3 regions of the Arthrobacter sp. DMZ02-1R genome follow, and region 1 is predicted to be linked to each of the others. Evidence: predicted binding sites of a transcription regulator. Region 1 holds the regulator's gene; each other region holds the start of a gene.
The links. Region 1 encodes HrcA, which represses chaperone genes, less so after heat shock. Its sites were predicted from a motif close to TTNGCACTCGNNNNNNNCGAGTGCNAA; they were not measured.

Region 1 (7,878 bases):
GGGATCGACTCCGGATCCATCATGTCGTGCAAAGCATCGTACAACGGACGCAGATATGGATCGATCTTGTCACTCAGCGTTCCAGGGAGGAATCCGAGGCGCTCCCCTGCCTCGACGGCGGGCCGCGTGAGGATGATGCGGCTGACTTCCTTGAGCTGCAGTGCCTGCACGGCCTTCGCCATGGCCAGGTACGTCTTGCCGGTGCCGGCCGGGCCGATCCCGAAGATCACCGTGTTGTCGTCTATGGCGTCAACGTAGCTCTTCTGGTTCAGAGTTTTTGGACGAATGGTGCGTCCGCGGCTGGAAAGAATGTTGTGGGTCAGCACTTCCACAGGACTCTGAAGTGACTGGCTGCGCAGCAGGGAAACGAGCTGTTGGAGTACGTCAGGGGTGATAACGGTCCCCCTGCCGACCAAACCCCGGACTTCCTCCAGGAGCCGCATGATCCGGGGAACATCGCCGGACGGTCCGCTGAAGGAGAGCTCGTTGCCGCGCACATGAAAGTCGACGCCGGGGAACTGGGCTTCTATGTAGCGCAGTGCCTCGTCATGGCTGCCGAGGGTCTGAACCATCTGATCAGAGTTGTCGAAGACGACAACTTCCGTCCGGGCGCCTGGGACAGAGTGCGGGAACTCGGCCGGGCCTGTGTCAACGCTGCCGGCCCTGGGCCGCCCGTTCAATGATTCTGTCATAGTGCTGGCCTAGTGGCCTGTGCTCCTCCGGCTTGGTTATGTCCATCGATTTGCTCCGATGTCCGTTCGCTGGATGGGCGCAGGATCGCGGGCCTCGGATTGCTTTCAATCCTACGCCAGCCAGTCTCGAGGGTGGTTCCGGACCGTGCCCGGGAGGGCTGCGGGCAGCCGATTTCAGGCCAGTTTGGTATCAACTCCGTATCGACCTCGTATCAATCGCATTGCAGTTGGTGCCGGAGTATGGAATCGCCAGCAAGCGCCGCGGGGACTATGACAAGCTGATTTATGGGCAAAAATGCCCTGCACCCGCTCCTCGGGCGCATGACTCCCCCGCACCACAGCGGCCGAACACGAGCAGGAATCCACTATTACCAGGCCAGCCGGCATTCCAGAGGGCACACGCATCCGGAGACGTTCCGCCATGCTTGTGACCGCGCTGACCGCTGCCCTGTTTCTTTCGGGTTGCGTTGCTGACCGTTCGGGTCAGGGATCAACTACGCCTGTCCCCAATCCGACCGCTGCCCTGCAGGCGGCACCCGCCACCAATGCGCCGCTCGAGACAACCCAGGCGTCAAACAAGATTCCGGTGTACTGGATCGGACGAAGCGACACGGATATCTTCCTGTACCGCGAATTTCGTGACAACCCAGGCAACGAGAACCCCATCACTACCGCCCTGCGGATCATGATGTCCCAAAAGCCGCTGGATCACGATTTCTTCACGCCATGGCAAAATCCGAGCGACCTTGCGACGTCGATTTCCGGCAAGAACGTGGTCACGGTCGACGTTTCCCGCGACGCGTTCAATTCCAACCTCGACGCCGGAATGGCGCAGCGAGCGGTCCAGCAGCTCGTCTACACCGCTACCGCTGCTGCGGCGAGCTCGGGCTTGATCGACTCCGGTCAGCTGATCAAGGTGACCATCCTGGTAGACGGGCACACGGACTACATGGCGTTCGGTCAGGTCAAGCTGGGTGATCCGATGGTCCGGGACGCAACCATGGTGGCACCCGTCTGGATCATTGAGCCTCAGGAGGACCTGACCCTGCCTGCCGGTCCAGTCAAGTTCAACGGGCGTAGTACCGACACTTCGAAGAAACTGCATTGGCAGATCCTCCGCGAGAACTCAAGCGGCGAGAAGACATCATACCTGTCCGGTCAGACCACTGCTTCGACCGTGCCGGGACAAGGTGGCGCCTTCAACTTCACGGTGGGCCTCGGAGCCGGGCGGTACGAGTTGCGCGTTTCCATGGTGGGTCCAGGCGACGCCGATATCGCCACGGATACCCGTTCTTTCAGCGTCCGCTGATCACCTGCTTGCACCGCGAGCCACTCGACGGGCTGCCTGGGCAGCGCGCTTGGCGCTCTACCAGCGCCCCAGAATGTCGCTGGCCAGTACGACGGCGGCCGGGCCCGCCGTCGACGAGCGAAGTACATGGTGCCCCAAGAGGGCGGTGACCGCGCCGACGTCGCTCAACTTGGTTACTTCGCGCGGCGAGATGCCGCCCTCTGGCCCCACGATGAGCAGCACTTCGCGACCTGCTCCGGGGTCCCCGCCGGAAAGCTGATCCTGCCACTTCTCCAATACATCCCTCAGCGGGCGCTTTGCGTCCTCGTGCAGGATGATCGCCAGATCAGCAGCGGCAACGGCCGCCGCCAAGCCGGAGCCGTCGACGGCGGCACGCACTTCCGGGATCCACGCGCGCCGTGCCTGTTTGGCCGCTGCGGTAGCCACCGATTGCCACTTCGCGAGGGCCTTGGCGGCCCGCTCCCCCTTCCAACGGACAATGGATCGTTCCGCCTGCCAGGGCACCACGGCGTCGATCCCGAGTTCCGTTGCCGTCTCGACGGCGAGTTCATCGCGGTCGCCCTTGGCGAGGGCCTGGACCAAAACGAGGCGCACTTTCGGCTGGCGCTCCTGGAGGACATCAGATGCAAGGACTTCCAGGCTTCCTTGTCCGGATGCGGTCACAGTTCCCGTAAGGCGCTTTCCGGCGCCGTCGGCAATGTCCACGGCTTCGCCGACTTCCAAACGCTTGACGGTGACTGCATGCCTTGCCTCGGCGCCGACCAGCACGAACGTGTCACCGGGCCCGAGCCCGTCGAGCGTTCCGGCGGCCGCGAAGAATACGGGGTTGCTCACCGCTACAGGTTACCGAGCTTGTCCCGCAGCTTCGCGAACATACCGCCGCTCGCTACGAGCTTGCCCTCGGTAAACTGCTCACCGCGCAACTTGGCCAGTTGGCGGAGCAACTCTTCCTGCGCGGCGTCGATCTTTCCGGGCGTCTCAACGTGCAGGTGTACCTTGAGGTCTCCCCGGCCGTATCCGCGGAGATGGGTGACGCCCAGTCCGCGCATGGTGATGACCTCGCCGGACTGGGTGCCGGCCTTGACGTCGATCTCCTGGGGGCCGTCAAACGTATCCAGCTGCAGCTCGGTTCCCAGTGCCGCGGCCGTCATGGGAACGCTCAGGGTCGCGTGAAGGTCGTCGCCCTCGCGTATGTAGGTGGAATCGGCGTTGACCCGGATCTCCACGTAGAGATCGCCGGAAGGACCGCCGGCCGGCCCTGCTTCGCCCTGAGACGACAGCTGGATGCGCGTTCCGGTCGCCACGCCGCCAGGCACTTTGACGGTCAGCGAACGGCGGCTGCGGATGCGGCCCTGGCCGCTGCACTCATTGCACGGATCCTTGATGATAGATCCGAAACCTTCACATGAACCGCACGGCGCGGAAGTCATGACCTGGCCGAGGATGGAGCGGACTGGGCGCTGGACCTGACCCGAGCCGCCGCAGATGTCGCAGCGCTCCGGGTGGGTTCCCGCTCGGCAGCATGAGCCTTCGCACGTGGGACAGACGACCGCAGTATCCACTTCAAGTTTCTTGTTGACGCCGAAGACGGCCTCGCGCAAATCGATGCGGACACTGATCAGCGCGTCCTGGCCGCGGCGCATACGTGATGCAGGTCCCTGCATGCCACCGCCACCCCCGCCGAAGAACGTGTCGAAGATGTCCTGGAATGCGAATCCCTGGCCCGCGTAACCTCCACCGAAGCCGTTGTCAGTGCCGTTCTCGTTGCCCGTGGCGTCATACACGCGGCGCTTCTGGGGGTCGGAGAGGACCTCGTAGGCGTGGGTCACGGCTTTGAATTCCTCGGCGGCGCCTTCTCCGGGGTTCACATCGGGATGCAGCTTACGGGCGAGCTTGCGGTAGGCCTTCTTGATCTCCTCGCCGGTTGCTTCCGGTGAGACGCCCAGAACGTCATAGTGGCTGCTCAAAGTCGGTATCTCTTCCTTGTTGTACTGCGTTTCTTGCGAGACGGTTTCTGGCCGGGGCTGTCAGCCGCCCAGAATGCGGGAAAGGTAGCGTGCGACGGCGCGGACGGCCGCCATGGTGTTGGGATAGTCCATCCGGGTAGGCCCAAGAATGCCGATCTTGGCGTTGCTGCCCGGACCGTAGCCGGTGGCGACCACCGACGCTTCGGAGAGACCGTCGTAAGGGTTCTCGCGGCCGATGCTCACTGTGACTCCCCGAGGGTCCTCGGCCATGTCCGAGAGCAGGCGCAACATGACCACCTGTTCCTCGAGAGCCTCCAAGACCGGCCCGATGCTGAGCGGGAAATCCACGTTGGAGCGGGCCAGGTTTGCTGTGCCTGCCATGACCATGCGTTCGTCCCGGCTTCGGTCGGCCAGCCTTTCCAGACCAAGAGCGAGGACACCGGCAAGGCCTCGAAGCGCTGGCGGGCAGAGGGCAACCACGGACGGCAGGACCTGCGGCATGAGGTCAAGCTGCGAGCCGGCAATGCTCCCAAGGAAACGTGTGCGCAAGGCCATGACATCTTCGTCCGTGGCATCGGCCCCTGCGTGCACCACGCCCTGTTCCACTTTGCCGGTGTCGGCGATAAGTACTACCAAGACCTGGCGCGGAGCCAGCAGCACAAACTCAATGTGCCGTACGCGGGCGCGGCTAAGGTGCGGGTACTGCACGACGGCGACCTGGTTGGTCAGTTGGGACAGGAGCCGAACGGTGCGCTCAAGGATGTCCTCGACGTCGTCGGGTCCCTCAAGCAGCGAGTGGATGGCCCGGCGCTCGGCGGCTGAAAGCGGTTTGACCTGGGAAATACGGTCGACGAACAGGCGGTAGCCCTTGTCCGTGGGGATCCGGCCGGCACTGGTGTGCGGTGCGGCGATGAGTCCTTCTTCTTCCAAAAGGGCCATGTCGTTGCGGATGGTCGCGCTCGACACTCCCAAATGGTGCCGTTCGACCAAGGCCTTGGATCCGACGGGCTCGCGGGAGTGAACGTAGTCCTCCACGATGGCGCGCAACACTTCAAGCTTGCGTGGTTCGCTCACTGCCCACCTCCATTCAACAGCCAGTGCTGAACAGTTACTACTCAGCGACCTGATATTCAAACAATTAGCACTCAACATGCCCAAGTGCTAACAAGTCTAGTATGAGCCACCACGTTGTTAGCATTGGTACCGCTCGCGGCGAACATGATTCCCGCGCGGTCCGGCGGAATGTCCAGGGCCGTCATTGATCCCCTAGCGCAAAGTGGTGTGAAGACCGTGTCTTACGACAATTGGGGCCCGCGAGACCTCTCCTCGCCTGCCAAGAGGCAACTGCCCGAGGTGCCCGTTGAACGCGGAATGGTTCTCGAAGACGTGCAGTCCGGTTGGGTCGGGGCCGTGACCAGGGTCGAAAAGGCCGGCGGCATGCACATTGTGGTGCTGGAGGACCGCCGGGGAAAGAACAAGTCGTTCCGGCTCGGCTTCGGATTCCTGCTCGACGGACAACCGGTAAAACTTCTGCCGCCGGCGCCCCGCGCCGCTGCCGGAGCGGTCACCGGGCAAGCGGGCAGGACCGCTTCAGGATCCGTCAGGGTGGCCGGCCAACGCGCGCAAGTCGCCAAGGCAAGCCGGATCTGGGTGGAAGGCAAACACGACGCCGAACTCGTGGAGAAGGTCTGGGGAGATGACCTCCGGGTGGAGGGAATCGTCGTCGAACCCTTGCATGGCGTTGACGATCTCAAGGCGGCGATTGCCGAGTTCTCTCCAGGCCCGGGCCGCAGGCTCGGAGTCCTGGTGGACCACCTGGTGCCGGATTCGAAAGAGTCGCGGATTGCCGCCGATGCCATGACACTGCCCGGTGCTGCAGGAAACGTCCTGATCGTGGGCCACCCCTATGTGGACGTCTGGCAGGCTATTCGCCCCAAGGTTCTGGGGATCCAGCAATGGCCCACCGTCGCCCGCGGAACCGATTGGAAGACCGGCATCCTGAAGTCGTTCGGCTGGCCGCATGAGACACCGGAGGACGTCGGGCTAGGCTGGCAGAAGCTTCTCGGCGCCGTCCACAGCTACGCGGACTTGGAGGCCTCCCTGCTGGGACGGGTGGAAGAAGTGATCGACTTCCTGACTGTACCCTGACGGCTCCTTGCAGCTTCCGGTTCGCTTTAGCGGCGGCCTCGGTGCGGTTTCCGCGACTTCGGGTCCGGGGGGTTGGTCCGCTGATCGCGCGCTAAGCAAGTATTCTGGGACAGCAACACTGCACCGATAGATACTCGAAGGAAGAAACTGTGGCAGACAACGCTCCTGACGATGGGGACGGCGCCTCGGGCCAGTCCCAGTACCACGGCGTTCCTGCCAACGCGCTGCCCTTGACCGCCTCGGAAGACCGGCAGTGGGCAACCCTTGCGCACTTCGGCGGGATCCTCGGCTGTGTGCCCTCGCTTCTGATCTACCTGATTTTCCGCGAACGTGGCCCCTTCACGGCTCAGGAATCCAAAGAGGCGCTGAACTTCACTTTGCCTCCAACGATTGCCGCAGTGCTTGCCAACATTCTGGTCTTGCTCCCGGTGGTTGGAAACTTGTTCGCAGTTCTGGCCACGGCAATCTGGGTTGCTGTGACGTGCTTCTCTGTATCTGCCGGCATCCGCGTCAACCACGGACAGCCGCACCGCTACCGCTTCAACCTGCGCTGGATCAAATAGCGGCTGTTCCCCGGCGCGCGAGTGCTCGCGCAAGCTGGTACGCGCGCCAGCGTTCGTGCCGGCGGGGGCTACTCCGGGAGGATGCGACGCACCACGGCGTCAGCCAGTAGCCGCCCCTTGAGCGTCAAAATCAGCCGCCCTTGGAAGGCCGCCGCGGGCTCCACCAGGCCGTCGGCAATGAGGCCCGCCACGGCATGACGGCCCACCTTGTCGAGGGCGTCTACCTGGAGTCCCGTGCCGAGGCGCGCTTCCAGCATGATGCGTTCCACTTCCCGGGTTCCGGCGTCGAGGGTTTCGCGCCCAGCGGCAGGAGAGACGCCTTGACCGAGCCTGTTTGCGTAAGCGGTGGGGTGCTTGACGTTCCACCAGCGGACGCCGCCCATGTGGGAATGCGCGCCGGGTCCGATGCCCCACCAATCGTCTCCCCGCCAGTAGGCAAGGTTGTGTTTGCACGCCTGTTCGGGTGTGCGGGACCAGTTGCTGACCTCGTACCAGTCGAGCCCGGCGGCGCTGATCAGCTGATCGGCGAGTTCGTATTTGGCGGCGTGGTCGTCGTCGTCGATTCCGGGAACTTCCCCGCGCCGGATCTGGGCGGCCAGCTTGGTGCCATCTTCCACGATCAACGCGTAGGCGCTGATGTGGTCCGGTTTGTAGGACAGCGCAGTGTCAAGGGAAGTTTGCCAATCGGCCATCGACTCGCCTGGAGTGCCGTAGATCAGGTCGAGGCTCACGGCGAGGCCAGCGTCGCGCGCCCATTGGACCACCAACGGGACCCTGCTGGGCGTGTGGGTACGGTCCAGAACCTTGAGGACGTGCGGGACTGCTGACTGCATGCCGAAGGAGACCCGCGTGAAGCCGGCGTGGGCCAGCAGCTGGAGCGACTCGGGAGTCACCGAGTCCGGGTTCGCTTCAGTGGTGACTTCGGCCCCTGTTTCCAGCCCCCAGTGCCCGACGGCGGCCGTCAGGATGCGTGCCAGGTCTTCAGCAGGCAGCAGCGTCGGCGTGCCTCCGCCGAAGAACACCGTGCTCAAGGGCCGATGCGGGAGTCCGGAGGAGCCCATGGCCTTGACGGCGAACTCTACTTCCGAAATCGCAGTGGAAGCGTAGGCGTCCTGGGATGCGCCGCCCCCAAGCTCGGTGGCGGTATAGGTGTTGAAGTCGCAGTATCCGCAGCGCACGGCACAGAAAGGTATATGGAC
Region 2 (7,878 bases), 1.2 Mb from region 1:
TGCAGTGACGACGTCAATAACCTGGTCGGGCCGCGCGATTCCAAGCTCGACAGCGGTTTCAATCAAGGCATTTCGGCGCTTGTCGATCTTGGTGGAGGTGAGACTTACTCCTAAGACCAGACGGTATTGGCCCCCACTTTGAAGGATCTCGAGCGCCCTCGCCGCTCCGCGTAGTTCAGTCTTACAACGGCCGGGTGCCAGATCGCCCGCCTTGAACTGCCATGCGCTGTCTCCGGCGGGAATCCAAGAAGTCTCAGTCGCATGCCTCAAGCCCGCGTCGACGCCACCATCGCCAACGTTTTCCAGATACGTAGTCTCCAGCGCGGTGCCCCGCATCCCATGGGCTGCGGCTTCGGTCGCGATCAGCCGACTCACGAACTGACCGAAGTTGGCGCCCCCAAGGGCACTGATCTGCTCGGGAGCAACGGAAAACGGGCCGAACTCTGGCACTAGACCCATCCTTCAGCACGGACGAAAATCGACGCGGACGTTCTTAATGCGAAGCGAATCATTCTGCTCCCCACCTCCGAATTTCAGAATCGCTCGGAGAGTCATCTTCCTACCAGCCACAAAAGGTTTCGAGGAGCCGCCGGAAACCGCCGTGCCCAGGCCTTCAAGGGCTGGTTCTCCGTTCTGATTTCCTCGTCCTAGCTGACCCGACTATGACAGCGCTCTCAAGCTCCTCGATGACAGCCACGCCGCATACCCTGTTCGCTCCCTTGGGGGTCGAACAGACGCGGCGCTCACGGTCTTCTTTTCATACGTGCGGCGGGTCTCCCCAGTTAGGGCTGGGATCCCATCGCCTGCCGCAGGTTTTCATCCCAAAGCCTGTGGTTTCCGTGTGGTCGGGCCCAAATCAGACAGGCAAAAGGCCCTCCAACCCAGCGTTTCCACAGGTCAAAGGGCTTTCACTGTGGAGCTAAGGGGATTCGAACCCCTGACCTCTTCGATGCGAACGAAGCGCTCTACCAACTGAGCTATAGCCCCTGGTCAACCGCGTGGTGCCAGTGCCCCTAGGCTACAAACTATCTTGGCGCTTTGCCAACCAGGACTCGAACGTGTCGGTCCCGGTCCGTTCGTTTGGGACCAAATTCAGCCCGCTCCGAAGGAATTTGTCCATCGCCCCGGGCAACGGAACCTGCACAATCCGCCCAGCGCGGCCCGCAGCCGTTCGCCAGATCCCAGCGAGTTCACGCATGGTCCGGATGTCCGGCCCACCGATCGTCCGAGTCCGATGCCGGACTGTCGAAGGCTCCCCCAAGGCTTCGGCAAGCAACACGGAAGCCACATCGGACGGGGAAATCGTTTGAAAGCGCACGCCCTTGAAGACCGGAATAAGGCGGAGTTTCGCTCCGGCCTCGAAAACCACCGTCACGAGGCTGTGAAATTGGGTGGCCCGCACTACGACAGTCTCAAGCGCCGACCGCGCGTATACCCGTTCTTTCTCGGCTTTGGAGACATAAAAGGCGGCATTGCTCTTGTCGCAGTTGATGATCGAGAGGAGGACCGCTTTGCGGACGCCCGCACCGGTGGCCGCGGCGAGCAGGCGCGCACCGCCGTCGGCGAAATTCTTGCGGGCTTTGCCGAACTGGCCTTCCAGGCAGTCGATCACGACGTCGGCCCCTTGCAGCGCCTGTGCCAAGCCAGCGCCAGTGGTGACGTCCGCCTGAAAGTAGCGGGCGCCGTCGTGATGGGCCATTGACGCGCCCGACGGCGGGCGCCGGCTCAGTACCGTCACGTCGAGCCCGGCGTCCAGCGCCAAACGGACGACTTCACGGCCCACCTGCCCTGTGCCACCTGCTACGCAGACAGAAGTCATGTTCGGCTATGCCCGGCGGCGCTGTAGGACGTCGTCAAGGTTGCTGAGGGCGCTCTGAGGCTTGACATGCTGCGCCTGGATCGCGGGGCTAGCGGACGGGGCGCTGGCTTGCTTCAACGTGGGCCTGCCGAGGGGTTTGGGGGCCTCAGGCAAATCGAGGGGTTCCGGTGCCGGCCGCGGCGCCTTTGCAGCGTCAACGTAGGTTGGTTTGGGCACGTCTACAGGCTGCCACTCAGCGTCCTTGGCCCCGTCTGCAAAACGGACCGTGTTGTCGCCGGCAGCGACGGCAACATTGAGCGCGGCTTGACGAAGTTCGACGGCGGTCAGGCGGTTCGTTTCGCGGGAATGGGCTTCCGCATCGAAAATCTTGGTCGCCGGGCGGTCCGTTGCCTTCGTGGTTGTGCCGGGATTCTCAACGGTGGGACCCATGGCGTTGCGGAAGGCCGCGTTCATCTTCGCCCTGCGGTCCCTGATGGCCAGGCGGCGGAGAAGGAAGACAGTTCCAACGACACCAACTATGGAGACCAGCGGCAGCCAGGCCGAAACAAGATCGAAAATACGCAGGACGCCGGAAACGGCAGCCGTGAGCAGCAGGAGAAGGCCGGCAAGGGCAAGGGCACAGCGACCATATCTGACTTTGAAAACCGCGGGACCCGTTGCAGCATCACGCCGTTCGCCGGTGGATTCCTTGGGCAATGCGGTTGCGGTGCTCTGCATGGTTTCCATTGCTTTCTCCTGCCGAGGGGCAATTGACAGAACCACCCCGGATTGCAGTTCGTGAGCGTCATCTTCACTGTCATCCACTGGCACGTCACCGGCTACCTGGACGTGCAGGCGGCGGTTCCGCAACATGTATGGCGCAACCCAAACGATCCACAGCGCCACGGCAATCACCAATACCACTGAGCTGCTGAGAGGGAAGTCCACAATCAAAACCGTAGAAGCAAATACGCAGGGGCCACCGCATTCCCCGCGGTGTGTCGTCGGAGAGTCGGCAAATCAATGGATTTATGACAGTCATTCACCCAAACGGACTAATTGGCTTCGCGCCCAAGCCAAGCAGCCAGCAAGCCTCGCGGGACCTCTTCCGAGGTCAAGGCAAAGCTTCTATGGTCAGCCCATTCTCCGTTGATGTGAAGGAAACGTTCACGGCGCCCCTCGTCACGGAATCCAAGCTTCTCAACAACGCGCAGGCTCGGCCCATTTTCGGGTCTGATGTTGATCTCCATCCGGTGTAAGCCGAGGGTCGCGAAGCAATGGTCGGTCGCCAAGGCAACCGCGGTGGGAGCAATCCCGCGCCCTGCCCGCGCTTGATCTACCCAGTAGCCAAGGGTCGCGGTCATCGCCGATCCCCAAACAATGGAAGAGACCGTCAACTGCCCCACAATCCTGGGCTCGTGATACCCCGGAATGCGTTCCGTGATGACAAAAGGAAGGGCACTCGCCTGCCGCGCCTGGAGGTTGAGGGAAGCCACCATCTGCCGGTAGTTTGGCAGACGGCCACCAGGGGCCGGGTTAGAGGCTTCCCACGGGGCGAGCCAGTCACTATTGCGCGAGCGGACTTCGGTCCATTCCTTCTTGTCCCGGTAGCGAATGGGACGCAAAATGAGGTCGCCACATTCAAGCGTCACCGGCCAAATGGCCGATCCCCACATGAGGAACTACTTGCTGAGACTGTCGGCAAAGCCCGGCAGCCACTCGCGCAAGCCGGGTCCGAGGTCTTCACTGTCGCATGCCAGCTGGACACAGGCTTTAAGGTAGCTGAGCTTGTCTCCGGTATCGTACCGGCGACCGCGGAAGACCACTCCGTAGACACCGCTACCTTCGCCCTCGCCGGCAGCCAGTACCTGGAGGGCATCCGTCAGCTGGATCTCGCCTCCACGGCCAGGCTCGGTTTGCTCGAGGACGTCGAATACCGAGGGGTGAAGAACGTAGCGACCAATCACGGCCAAGTTGGACGGAGCTTCGTCAACAGAAGGCTTTTCCACAAGTTGCTTGATGCGGACGTAGCCATCTTCACCGATGTCCTCGATGTCGGCGCAGCCATAGGCGCTGATCTGGGACGGCTCCACCTCAATGAGGGCTACGACGGATCCACCGGTCTTGTGCTGGACTTCGATCATGTCGCTGAGGAGCGTGTCCCGCGCATCGATGAGGTCGTCGCCGAGGAGGACTGCGAATGGTTCGTAGCCAACGTGTTGCTTGGCACGCAGCACCGCATGGCCCAGACCTTTGGGATCACCCTGGCGAACATAGTGAATGTCGCCGAGGTTGCTAGTAGCCTGAACCGAGTCCAGCTTGACGGTGTCTCCCTTGGCCTCCAGGGTTGCTTCCAAGGCGGGCACACGGTCGAAGTGGTCCTCCAATGCGCGCTTGTTGCGGCCCGTGATCATGAGGATGTCATTGAGGCCCACACCCACGGCTTCTTCGACAACATACTGGATGGCCGGCTTGTCGACTACCGGGAGCATCTCCTTGGGCATCGCCTTGGTGACAGGCAGGAATCTGGTACCGAGCCCCGCAACGGGGATAACGGCTTTGCGGACAGCGCTAGCGCAGCTATTGGAAGTCACCGGACTAATCTAACGGAAGGAACTGGACATTAGGCAAAAGTACGCCGATGGAGGAAAGAGGGGCCGACGTTCCCTAACATTCCCGGCGCCGGGCAGACGGAAGAACTGGAGCAAAAGTGACTTTGAAAGACGATATCCGCCGGGAGAACCGCAACCGGCGGCTCGCCCTGACAGTACAACAGCGCGCCGACGCCGGAATAGGTATAGCCCGCCGCGGCCTCTCATGGGCCGATGCTGTTGCCCACGGGAAACAGGCGACTTTTGCCGCCTATGTGGGGGTGGCAGCCGAACCGCCAACAATGCCCTTGCTTGAAGCGCTCCATGCTTTTGGGCACAGGATTCTTCTACCGGTATGCGAACCGGAGCGGCGCCTGAGTTGGGCGTATTGGACCCCGGAGACGACCTTTGCCCGCTCAAGGTATGCCCCCATTGATGAGCCAGTAGGCGAACGATTCGGCAGTGACGTCGTCAGGGATGCGGCCGGAATCTTCCTTCCAGCGACTGCAGTCGACGAGGGCGGCAACCGCATTGGCCAGGGCGGCGGATATTACGACCGACTCCTCGACAAGTTGGACGCAAACGGACAGCGTCCCCCGACTATCGCCGTCGTATATGACGATGAAGTCCTGCCGGCAGGCAGCATCCCGGCCGAACCGTTCGACAAGCCCGTGCCAGAGGCACTTACCCCCCGCCGCGTCGTCGAACTAAGCCGAGCCAGCTGAACCCGCTTCCGGCAGTTTGTTCCCCCACCACATTCCTTGGTGGAGACTCCGATGTCGGATGATAGAATTGGCACTCAGGCCCTTGGACTGCTAATGGATGGAACAATCCGCAAATGCAGCGCAGGGACCTGTAGTTCGTCCCGGAGGAGGATTGCCAGTGCCCACATATGCCTACGCCTGCAAAGACTGCGGCCATGCCTTTGACATTGTTCAGGCCTTCACAGACAGCTCCCTGTCTGACTGCCCCGAATGCCAAGGATCCTTGCGCAAGAAATTCAACAGCGTGGGCGTCGTCTTCAAGGGATCGGGCTTCTACCGTACGGACTCCCGGGACTCCAAGGGAAGCGCCGTTTCGGCTGCTCCCGCTGCGCCAGCGGCATCCCCGGCTCCTGCGTCGGTTCCGGCGGCTGCCGCCAGCTGATTTGCGGTTTTCCACTTGATTCCGCTTTTCCACATAGCTCATTAAGGCCCTGTCACCGGACTATTGGCACGGTTAGCGTGGCAGCATGCCAGCTACCTCGTTTTCATCCCAAAGCCCGCATTCAGGGGGGTCTTCTTCGACTCCAGGCAATAGCCGCCTCGCGCCGGTCACCAATGCCAGCACTCGCACTATTCTGGCTCTTCCACAAGGCGCCCGCGCCCCTGGCGCTCCCCCGGCGCATTCCAAGCACCACAGGTTGGGCAGCTGGCTGAACCGCAACCGCCGCCTCGTGGTGGCACTCCTGCTGTGTGTCGCCGCCGGGATTGTGGTCCACCAGCTAACTCCTGCTTCAGAACAACGGGTGACGGTTCTCGCCGCGGCCAGGGATCTTCCGGCCGGGTCCACCTTGGCAGATTCCGACCTCAAACCTCTTGAAGTTCTTCCCGGCGGAGCTCCTGCCGGAGCACTCACCTCTCGCATTGGATACAGCGGGAAGCAGCTTGCCTCACCTCTCCAGAAAGGGCAGGTCCCCACGGACGCCCAATTCCTGGGCCCGGGTCTGCTGACCGGCGCCGCGCCCGCAACAGCAGCCGTTCCGCTGCGTATGGCCGATCCCGCTTCAATCCAGCTTGTTTCCCCGGGCCAGTTGGTCAACGTTGTGCTCACGGCAGCTGATGGATTTGAAGGGCCTGGCAAGAAATCCGAACTCCTGGCTGCGGCCGTCCCGGTTTTGTGGACGTCTGCACATGGAGGCAAGGCCAGCCAGTGGCTAGGTACGAACGAGTCTGACGGCCTCGTGGTTGTCGCCGCGAATCCGCAACAGGCAGAAATCCTGGCCGGAGCTTCCACTCGGGGGAAATTGTTCTTTGTCTTGGTCAATCCCGCTGGCACCCGGCAAACCGAAACCCCTCGTGGATAGTCAGGCTCATCGTGGAATGTTCAGCCCCAGTGTGGAGGCCTTTGCTCCTTCAGCCAAGCGTCGTGATCGTAACCGGGCTCGTCACCCCAGCGGCGTGGATCATCCTCGGCGGCTTTCTTGGGCAGAATGCCTTCTCCTGCCGGCTTCGACTCCGGTCCGGGCTTCAATTCTGTCTTCTCCTGCTTGTCCAGCTCTGTGCCGGCCTCCGCTGCATGAGTGTCCGCAGGGTATTTGGCCTTTGTGCTCTTTCTTTCCGGCATTGCGCTTCCTTAGGGGATGGCTGGCCCCAGGCCGGGCCCTTGCGTACCGCCAAGTTTGACCGAGGCCGACTCCGCTTGGCTGCGCAGTCCCGCCTGGCTGTCCGCCTGAGCGTCCAGTTCCAATTGTTCAACATCCATGTCCAGGAATCCATGCTGGACGGCGCCATAGGAGGGCGCAACCGGCGTTTCGAGTCCAAGGTAGGAGCCGATGCGGTCCGCACACGACGAAGGGTCCGTGAACACTTCGATGGTCCACAAAGACATGTAACGCCAGCCGAGGCGCTCCAGGAGCTGGGGCCGAAGCCTGCTGCGCTCCCGGACGCTCATGCGGCGGTATCGTTCCGTGCCATCGGATTCAATGGCCACCGGCGTCGGCATTTCGGTGTCATCACGGCCGATGGTGTGTACCGGATCGGCCGCCGCGGCGATGTCCAGTGCTCCGTCATAGTGGTGCCACACCCGGGCTCCACGAGCACGGAGCCGCTCGCCCAGATCCGCCACCAACGGATCCTCACCGAGCGCCCGCTCGCTGGCGGCTGCCCTGGTTGCCGGCGTCCCCAGATCCGAATTGCCCGAGAGTTCACGGTCAAGGAGTTCATGGAAATCAACCGCCCCATGAGCCAATCTATCCAAGTCCAGGTCCTCCGGACGGAAGCAGCTCAGGACGTGCAAAGATCTGCGCGAGCGGGTCATTGCCAAAGCAAACTTGTTCCGGCCACCTTCGACGGACAGGGGACCGAAACTGTGAAGCGCCCGGCCGTGCGGAGTGCGCCCGAAGCCCAAGGAGAAGATGATGTGATCGCGGACCAATCCTTGAGCGCGCTCCAAATCCACCACGCGGAAGGACTCGGCGCCCGCGTTGAAGAAGCCGGACAGCAGAGGATAGTTGGGCAGCTGGAGCCTAATGGTTTCGCCGATCCTTGCAGCATGGCGCAGGCTTGCGGTCACCACCGCGAGGGAGGTTCGGGGCCGAAGCCTGGCGTGTTCAAAAACCAGATCCACCGCACGGTTCACTTCAGCCGCGACCGATTCCACACCTTCGTGATCCGAACCGGGCAGGCCGGTACCGTCCGGGATGTACTCAACCACAACCGAACGGTCCAGCCCCGTTACGGATTGGCCGTCCGGCAGCCGACGCAGGCCGCCGTCGTAGTAATTCTTGCT
Region 3 (7,878 bases), 440 kb from region 1:
CACAATGTGCACACTTTGGCTGTCGGACTGGGCCGTACCGGGGCCGGACCGGGCCGTACTCGGTATGTTTTCGGGACTTCCCCATGTTCTCAAGGCTCGGAGTCCGGTTCGAGTCCCACCTTGGGCACGTGTTTCCGCAGGTCAGGGGGCCTTTGGCTCTCTGACTGTGCACAAATCAGCTTTTTGTGTGTTCCTTCGGGTCTTTTGTGGGGTCCTCTGCCTCGCGTTCTCTGGATGGGGAGTGGTCTGTGGTCTTGTTTCTTCTTCATGGTGGGTAGGGACCGGACTGCATGACTTGGGTATGTCAGTCTGATGGGGCCTCGTCCGGCCTTCAACCGCCGGCGGTGGCTGCAACGGCGGCCATTCCTGGGCGCCTCCATGGAATCTTTCGTTGTTGAGTCGTCTAGTGTTTCAGTGGGACCGGGAGGCATTGTCCTGAGCGATTGGAAGGGCCGGATCTGAAGTCAGTTGTCGGCGGCGTGTTTGGGCTGCTGTCCGGGATCCGTGTCTTTGGTGGTGTGGGCGCGCGCATGGGCGGCTAAGTTTCGTTCCTCAATGAGTTCCTGAAGCCAGAAGTAGGACGCCTTGGGCGTCCGTGCCAGGGTCTGGAAGTCCACGTGGATCAGGCCGAACGGCTGACTGTAGCCGGCGGACCATTCGAAGTTGTCCATCAGCGACCACACGTAATAGCCGCGCAGGTCTATTCCCTCGGCTGGTCCGCCGGGTGCTGTGGCCTTCAGTGCGGCTTCGAGGTGGTCGGATAGGTACTTCAGCCGGCGCTCGTCCGGGATAAAGGTGGTGTTCGTGCGCCTGTCACGGACGATTATGTCCTCGAAACTGGCACCGCCCTCGGTGAGGATGACAGGGGGCAGGTTGGGGTACCGTTCGGCCATCTCCCTTAGGGTCACGCCCAGGTAATCAGGCTTCACGGGCCACCCATAGGCGGTGATGTCCGCTTCCGGCCAAGCTTCAAGGTGGAATGGAGCGCTGGCGCCACCGGCGGCGCTCAAGTCGTCTCCCATGGCCTCCGCCATGTTGGCGGGCATGGCGCCGTCGCCGGCGCCCGCGGCGACTCTGGTTGGCATGTAGTAGTTGAGCCCGTAGAAGTCCAGCGGCTGGGAGATGACCTTCATGTCCTCGTCGGGGTGGTCGAAGGAACCAAAGAACTTGGCGGCACGGATCAGGTCCGGGTACTTGCCTGTTAGTACCGGGTCCGCGTACAGCCTGTTCTGCGCGATGTCCATGAAACCCGCGCTCAGCTTGTCCAGGGGATTGATGGAATTCGGAACCATGGGCGAATAGACGTTGCTCATTCCGATCTCCCCGGGAACGCCGGCTGCCCGCAGTGCCTGGACAGCGAGGCCGTGACCCAGCAACTGGTGGTGGACAGTGGGCAGCGCCTTGAGCAGTAGGGATTCCCCGGGCGAGTGTAGCCCGAGGGTGTAACCATTCGTGGTGACCGTGGCAGGCTCGTTGATGGTCACCCATCGGGCCACCCTGTCTCCAAAGGCAGCGGCGGCGATGGCGGCGAACTCGCCGAGTCGGTAGGCGGTGTCCCTGTTGAGCCAGCCGCCGGCGTCATCCAGGGGCAAGGGCGTGTCCCAGTGGTAGAGGGTGACCATCGGGGAAATCCCGCTCGCGAGCAGTTCGTCCAGGAGACGGTCGTAGAAGTCCAGTCCAGCCCGGTTCGCTGGACCGCTGCCACTGGGCTGGACGCGCGGCCAGGATAGGGAGGAGCGGTACGAATCCACGCCCAATTGCTTCATCAGAGCCACGTCCTCGGGCATCCGATGGTAATGGTCGCACGCAACCTCTGGGCTGTCACCGCCGACGACCGCCCCGGGTCGGGCCGAGAAAACATCCCACCCTGCCGGACCACGGCCATCCTCGTTCAGCGCGCCTTCGATCTGGAAGGCGGCCGTGGCCACGCCGAGTGTGAAGTCCGCCGGAATGAGCCTGGCCAGCTCTTTGGCGGTGATATGCATTGGTTCAGCCCCTCGTCAAAGAGATAACGTTGCCACGGGATCCTCTAACCACGCGAAGTCCGGACCATATCTTCGCATGATTCCCTGAGTTACCGGCAGGTATGCCGATTCGGATGCAGGATCGAAGCCCAGCATTTGATCGGCGCCCCGGGCCAACGACTCCCACAACCTTCAGTACAAGTTACTCATCAGCTACTTGGCGGATGGGGACAACTCTAGGAATTCAGAGCCCACAGGGCAGGCCCGCAGTCGGTCCCTTCAAGGCCCGCGCCGGCCATGCCCCTGCGCGGACAGCCGGAGCCGTTCGCTGCCGGGTGTGGTGTCGTGGTTGGTGTCAGGGCCGTGGCGGTGTTGGTGTGCGGCGGGTGCGGGCCCGGAGCTGGATGATGCGTACTGCACCGGCTACGGCGACCAGGGCCCCGCCGCCGACCGCGGCGATGAGCAGGGCAATGCCCAGGGAGATGGTTCCGTCCAGGCCGAAGAACCTGACCCTGGCGGCGTCCTGGTTCTGCACGATGAACGCGATGAGCAGGATCAGGAGCACGAGGGCGGCTACGGTGGCCGTCCAGACCATCCCGGCGCGGGTGACCACCGGCCGACGCCCCGCCGGCACGCCCGCGCCGGGTGTTGGCGCGTGGGACGGCTCCGTAGGCAACAGGGGGTCGGTCGGCCGACGGGACGCCGCGAACGGCAATGCGATCAGGAACCCCCGCGCGAGTCGGAAGCGCCTCCAACGCACGGGTTCCAGGCGGCTGCGCAAATGGGGGATATGCGAAGCTCGCCACAACAAAGGTACGCCGCACGGCGGCCTTCCACACCCTCCTCGTGGGCCCTGTTTTGAGAGCCCGGTGGACCCTCCGGGAGGGTTGACGCCGGACCTCATATGGCGTGACACGCATCTTCTTTGGGCCCCTTGCCTCCCCCCGTGACGGGCCGGGCGCGGCCCGCAGACACCACTGCCAGGGTTCCTGCGACCACCCCCAAATCACTTCGGACAGGTCACCGACGCACGAGCAGCTAAAACACGTAGGGCGTACTCAAGCCCGCGGCCGGTTCGGCGGCCTGCGATCGTCCACGAGGGCGATTCCCTGGAAGATGCTCTCGGCGGTAGCGGCGCCAATGCCCGGCAAAGGTGACACCGGGCATTGGTGCGTTTCCTTGCCACCGCCCACCCAACCCGCGGGCCGCTTGCCGGGAAGCAGCAGCGCTACAAACCTGGTACGGCGTGGGCGCCGGACACCAGGCGGAAACAGGGTCCGGCCGGACGGTGGCCTCCTGCTCTACCTGGGGTCCGCCGGGGTTTGGGCGCTGCTGTTGAGGATGTAGTCCACGGCGGCTGGTCCCGTCATGCGCAGGCCTTGGAAGACTCCCTTTTTGCCCTTCCCGTCCTTTTCCTTAACAAAGCCTGCGAGGCGCAGGGCAGTGCGGAAGGCATGGTCGGGAGGGGGATTTTGCGGTGCAGGGAGCACCAGCTGATGTAGATCCCGTAGAAGACGTCGGCGTCGAGTCCTGAGTCGTTCGTGTCGTCTTTGATGATGCAGTCCTGGAGGAACTGGCTGATCTGTGGAGGGGTCATGGTGTGCTCCGGATTATGGTTTTCAGGGTTGGGTTCCGTAGATGAATTCCTTGGCGTGGGCGACGGCTTTTCGGAAGGCGTCGTTGCGCAGGCTGGCTTGCTCGGTGTTCCTAGTGTCGGTTTCGAGGTATTTCGTGTAGCCGGGCCGCAGGACCCAGATATCGCCTGCCGGGGGTAGGTAGAACACTCCGAAGGAGCGGTGCTGGGGGTCCTCGGTCCAGATGGGGACGACCGCGACGGCGGCGCCGGTGTCCGGGTTGATCCATTGGGCCCGGGGCATGGGTTGTTCGTGGGTCTCGGGGTCCAGGAACGGCGCTGTTCCTTTGCCCCACCGCTTTTCGAAGCGTTCGTAGAATGCGGGCATCAACTGGCTGTCGTACGGGCGCCAGGCACTCATGGGGGCTCCTTGGGATTGTGTGGTTTTCCGGCTCTCAGCGCCTGATCTGCAGGATCAGCGTGTAGCCGGTTGGCGGATATGACCTTTGCCGGACCGGCATTCCCGCGGACCGTCCCGCGGGCGGCTCCCAGATGACCGGTCCGATCAGCAGGGACGTGGCGGGAAGCGACCTTGGGATCCGAACGGAGGCGGCGCCAGGGCGCTGCGGCTTGGCGTTCGCGGCTGGACGCGGGTGCTCCCGGTCGTAGGCGGCCCGCTTTTCCGGGTTGCTGAGGATGGCGTAGGCGGCCATGATGTCCCGGAGCTCCTGCAGCTCTTCCTGCGTCTTCGTCTCCGGTTCCGTCGGCCCGGGGCCGGTGGGGTGTTCGCGAGCCGCCCGGGTGTCGGGGTGCAGGCCGCGCATGAGCGTGCGGTAGGCGCGGGTCACCTCGCGCGCCGTAGCTGTGGGGACGATATGCAGGATGCCGTAAAGGTCGGGGCCGTTGTTCCTCATAGTTGGCAGTGGTGTGTGTTTTAGATGGTGTTCTCGTGGGCGGGGGAGGGGGATGGCCCCCGGCCTGTTCGGCCGGGGACCATCGTTGCGGGAGTCATCCTCGGGACCTCATCCATCCGTGCGCAGGCTGCGCTGTGGCGTGGTCTGTGAACTCGACCGCCCTCTTTACATGGCGGGCCGCTGTGGTGCTCCCGGTCCGGGAGGCTGCGCCGGCGGTCAGGCGTTGATCTCCTGGCGCTGTTTTCCGGTGGTTTCGATTTCGATGCGGCGCGGTTTTGCTTTTTCCGCCACCGGGATGCGCAGGGTCAGGACGCCGGCGTCGTAGTTTGCTTTGACGCCTTCGGTGTCCAGCGCGTCGCCGAGGATGAGCTGGCGGCTGAAGACGCCGCGCGGCCGTTCGGAGGCGATCAGTTCCGTGCCTTCGCCGACGGGGTCCGGGCGTTCGGCCTTGACAGTCAGGACGTTGCGTTCGACGTCGATGTCCACCGAGTCCACATTGACTCCGGGCAGATCGAAGGCGACTACGAAGTCCTCGCCTTCCCGCCAGGCGTCCATCGGCATGGCCGCCGGCCGGGCTGTGGTGCCGAGTACCTGTTCGGCGAGCCGGTCGAGTTCACGGAAGGGATCCGTTCGCATCAGCATGGTGTTTCACTCCTTGCAGATCGCAGCTTTTTGTTGTCAACCCAGCCGATCTATGGTGGCTGGTATATATTTCTTATAGCACTACATATGGGTCAGGGCAAGCCTGATTTTCGAAGGATTCTGGAGGTACCCGATGAGCCAGGCGGAGGACCGGGGGAGGGGCGTGTATGCGATTTCCGTTGCGGCCGCACTGGTGGGAACGGGTCAGCAGAACCTGCGCCTCTACGAACGCAAGGGCCTGCTGGAACCGGGCAGGACCCTGGGCGGTACCCGCCAGTACAGCGAGAACGACCTTGTGACATTGCGGCGGATCGGCGAGCTTCTGGAATTGGGCTTGAACCTGGCCGGCATCCGGATGGTCCTGGTCCTGGAGGCCGACAACCGGCGCCTCGAGGCGGAACTCAGGTCCGCGAACGCTACACGGGACAGGGCCCGTCCTTGATGTTCCTATCTCTGCCGGAGCTTCAACCAAGAAGGTGGCGACGATGCGACTGCAGCGAAGTCCTGATCCAGGGCCGGATAGTGCCTCCCGGACAACTTCGGACCCCAAAACCTCGCCTCGGGCCCCGTCATTGACGTTTGCCTTTGGATTAGCCTGCCATGAGGGATGGTCGACCGCGTCATAGACCTGCCGGGCCCCCGGACAGCCTCCTGCGAACCAGTACACCCAGTACGGTGACTGCTTTGACTTGGGCGATCAGAGATTCCAGGAAACCCGGCACCGACTCCTACCGCGTCGCCCACACCCTCCACCAAACTCCATAACGGGCGATAGACCAATCGTGGGCCCCTGCCGGCGGCTGGCCCTCTATCCGGCAAGGACGTGGGTGGGCACTGCAGTGGGGTGGGGTGCTGTCATTAGGATAAGGACGTGACGGCTAGTTTCCGCACCATGGCCGTGCCGTCTTCGACGCACACGTCGGTGCCGAGGTTCCCGGATGGGGGGAACACCAGATCGCTCAGGACAACTCTGCCGTCTTGGGCGAAGATCTCCACCGAGCACTGGTCGACGATTATGCGGAGCCTTAGCGCGCCGTCGTCGAGCTTCACGGGTGCTGACTCGGCCGACGCGAACTTGTCGTGGAAGGCGGTGTTTCCGGAGTTGCGGCGGTCCAGGGTGAGCCGGCTCGTCAGGGCATCGAAGCTGAGGACCGTTGCTGCGTTCCCGTCCGGTGCGCCGAGAAGCCTGAAAGCAACGGTCCGTGCCGTGCCGGGCAGGATCTCGGCCTCGATAAGCTGGGCTGATCCGGGCGCCGCGTCGGGCAGTTGGAACAGGGAGTCGTGAAGTTCCATGTTCTGTATGGTGCGGGCCGGCTCCCCGGAGTCCAATGTCAGCATGGGGCGCTGCAGCAGGCGCGGCAAGCCGTCCACCATCGCGAGTTCGATCTCCCGGGCAATCGACATACTGGAGCGCCACGGAGACGTGGGCAAGGAGTTGGCGTAGTCCCAGTTGTTCATCCAGCCGATCATGATGCGACGGCTCTCCGGGGCATTGCTGAAGGAGACGGCGGCGTAGTAGTCACGTCCCCAGTCGAGCCACAGACAGTGTCTGAGATCTACGTTCCTGTCGGCATCCGCTGGAACGAGCGAATCAGGGTCGGCGGTGAACTGCACCCCATCGAAGTCGCCGACGAAGTACTGCCCTCCGGAGCCGCCGGCCACGGCTCCCGGGTTGATATTGACCACCAGGACCCATTTGACGTTGTCCGGGTCTCCGTCGACGGGGAGCGGGAAGAGGTCGGGGCATTCCCATTCGCCGTCGCTGGCGTTGGCGGGGCCGAAGGTGCTCAGGTAATCCCAGTCCTTGAGGTCGGCCGAGCGGTACAGCACAACCTGCTGGTGCTGGGCCTCCACCGCCACCATGATCCAGCAGGAACCGGCCGGTCCCTCGTAGCGGAACACCTTGGGATCCCGGAAATGGGCCGAGCCGCGGCCAAGCACCGGGTTGCCTGCGTATTTGCTCCAGGTCATGCCGGCGTCCGTTGAGAACGCGAGGGACTGGGCTTGTGTCCCTTGGTGCGCCGAGCCTTCCTTGAAGGCGCTCGTGTAGATGGCCACCAGGGCCGGATCTTCTGCTGTGCCGAATCCCGACGTATTGCCGTGGTCCACCACGATGCTGCCCGAAAAGACGTCTTCTTCCTCGTCGCAGGCGATCGCCACCGGGTGTTCGGTCCAGTGCAGAAGGTCGGTTGAGGTGGCGTGTCCCCAGGACATGTTGCCCCAGACGTTGTCGAAGGGGTTGTTTTGGTAGAAGAGGTGGTAGACGCCCTGGTGCCACACGAGTCCGTTGGGGTCGTTCAGCCACGTGTTCTTGGCTGTGTAGTGAAGTATCGGCCGCATGGTGGGAGCGGTTTCTTCGGCGCCGCCCCCGCCAGGCTGTGTCGTTGTTTCAGTCATCGGAGTTCTTTCGGGACGTCCGGGCCAGTTCCAGGCATCGGATCAGTTCCGCCCGCGTTGGCGGGTTCGCTCCGTGCCGGCCGACCGTTATGGCCGCAGCGAGCGAGGCGGCGGTTCCCAGGCGGATGAGTTTGCCGTAGCCGAAATCGTCCTCGGGGTCCTCGATGAGGCCGGCGATAAGCGATGACATGTAGGAGTCGCCTGCGCCGACAGTGTCCTTGACGAGCACTGGTGGTGCCGGCACTTCGATCTCGGCGGTATTCGAGCGCAGATAGGATCCGGATGCGCCATCGGTGATGATTGCAAGTTCTGTCCCGAGATCAAGCAGCCGCTGCGCGACGTCGTCAGGAGACGTACGCGGGTAAAGCCACTGGGCGTCGTCCGAACT

Region 2: a site for HrcA is predicted at 5,182-5,208, ahead of AC3ANQ_RS05815 (FmdB family zinc ribbon protein). Genes of this name have one in related genera too.
Region 3: a site for HrcA is predicted at 5,169-5,195, ahead of AC3ANQ_RS13605 (Hsp20/alpha crystallin family protein). Genes of this name have one in related genera too.

What each region holds. Positions count from the first base shown of each region.
Region 1 is NZ_CM173230.1:2,377,094-2,384,971, forward strand. It holds gene AC3ANQ_RS11595 (PhoH family protein) at 1-692, opposite strand, end outside; gene AC3ANQ_RS11600 (GerMN domain-containing protein) at 1,114-2,001, shown strand; gene AC3ANQ_RS11605 (16S rRNA (uracil(1498)-N(3))-methyltransferase) at 2,059-2,835, opposite strand; gene dnaJ (molecular chaperone DnaJ) at 2,838-3,968, opposite strand; gene hrcA (heat-inducible transcriptional repressor HrcA) at 4,029-5,042, opposite strand; gene AC3ANQ_RS11620 (DUF3097 domain-containing protein) at 5,259-6,116, shown strand; gene AC3ANQ_RS11625 (DUF4870 domain-containing protein) at 6,266-6,679, shown strand; gene hemW (radical SAM family heme chaperone HemW) at 6,748-7,878, opposite strand, start outside.
Region 2 is NZ_CM173230.1:1,212,473-1,220,350, reverse strand. It holds gene AC3ANQ_RS05855 (hypothetical protein) at 1-450, opposite strand, end outside; tRNA gene AC3ANQ_RS05850 (tRNA-Ala) at 915-987, opposite strand; gene AC3ANQ_RS05845 (SDR family oxidoreductase) at 1,019-1,819, opposite strand; gene AC3ANQ_RS05840 (hypothetical protein) at 1,826-2,545, opposite strand; gene AC3ANQ_RS05835 (hypothetical protein) at 2,597-2,725, shown strand; gene AC3ANQ_RS05830 (GNAT family N-acetyltransferase) at 2,854-3,474, opposite strand; gene galU (UTP--glucose-1-phosphate uridylyltransferase GalU) at 3,481-4,392, opposite strand; gene AC3ANQ_RS05820 (5-formyltetrahydrofolate cyclo-ligase) at 4,509-5,114, shown strand; gene AC3ANQ_RS05815 (FmdB family zinc ribbon protein) at 5,272-5,535, shown strand; gene cpaB (Flp pilus assembly protein CpaB) at 5,792-6,454, shown strand; gene AC3ANQ_RS05805 (hypothetical protein) at 6,475-6,714, opposite strand; gene AC3ANQ_RS05800 (AAA family ATPase) at 6,724-7,878, opposite strand, start outside.
Region 3 is NZ_CM173230.1:2,817,402-2,825,279, reverse strand. It holds gene AC3ANQ_RS13630 (GH1 family beta-glucosidase) at 465-1,985, opposite strand; gene AC3ANQ_RS13625 (lipopolysaccharide assembly protein LapA domain-containing protein) at 2,320-2,577, opposite strand; gene AC3ANQ_RS13620 (hypothetical protein) at 3,331-3,561, opposite strand; gene AC3ANQ_RS13615 (hypothetical protein) at 3,584-3,958, opposite strand; gene AC3ANQ_RS13610 (J domain-containing protein) at 3,993-4,451, opposite strand; gene AC3ANQ_RS13605 (Hsp20/alpha crystallin family protein) at 4,668-5,093, opposite strand; gene AC3ANQ_RS13600 (MerR family transcriptional regulator) at 5,227-5,535, shown strand; gene AC3ANQ_RS13595 (glycoside hydrolase family 32 protein) at 5,952-7,490, opposite strand; gene AC3ANQ_RS13590 (carbohydrate kinase family protein) at 7,483-7,878, opposite strand, start outside.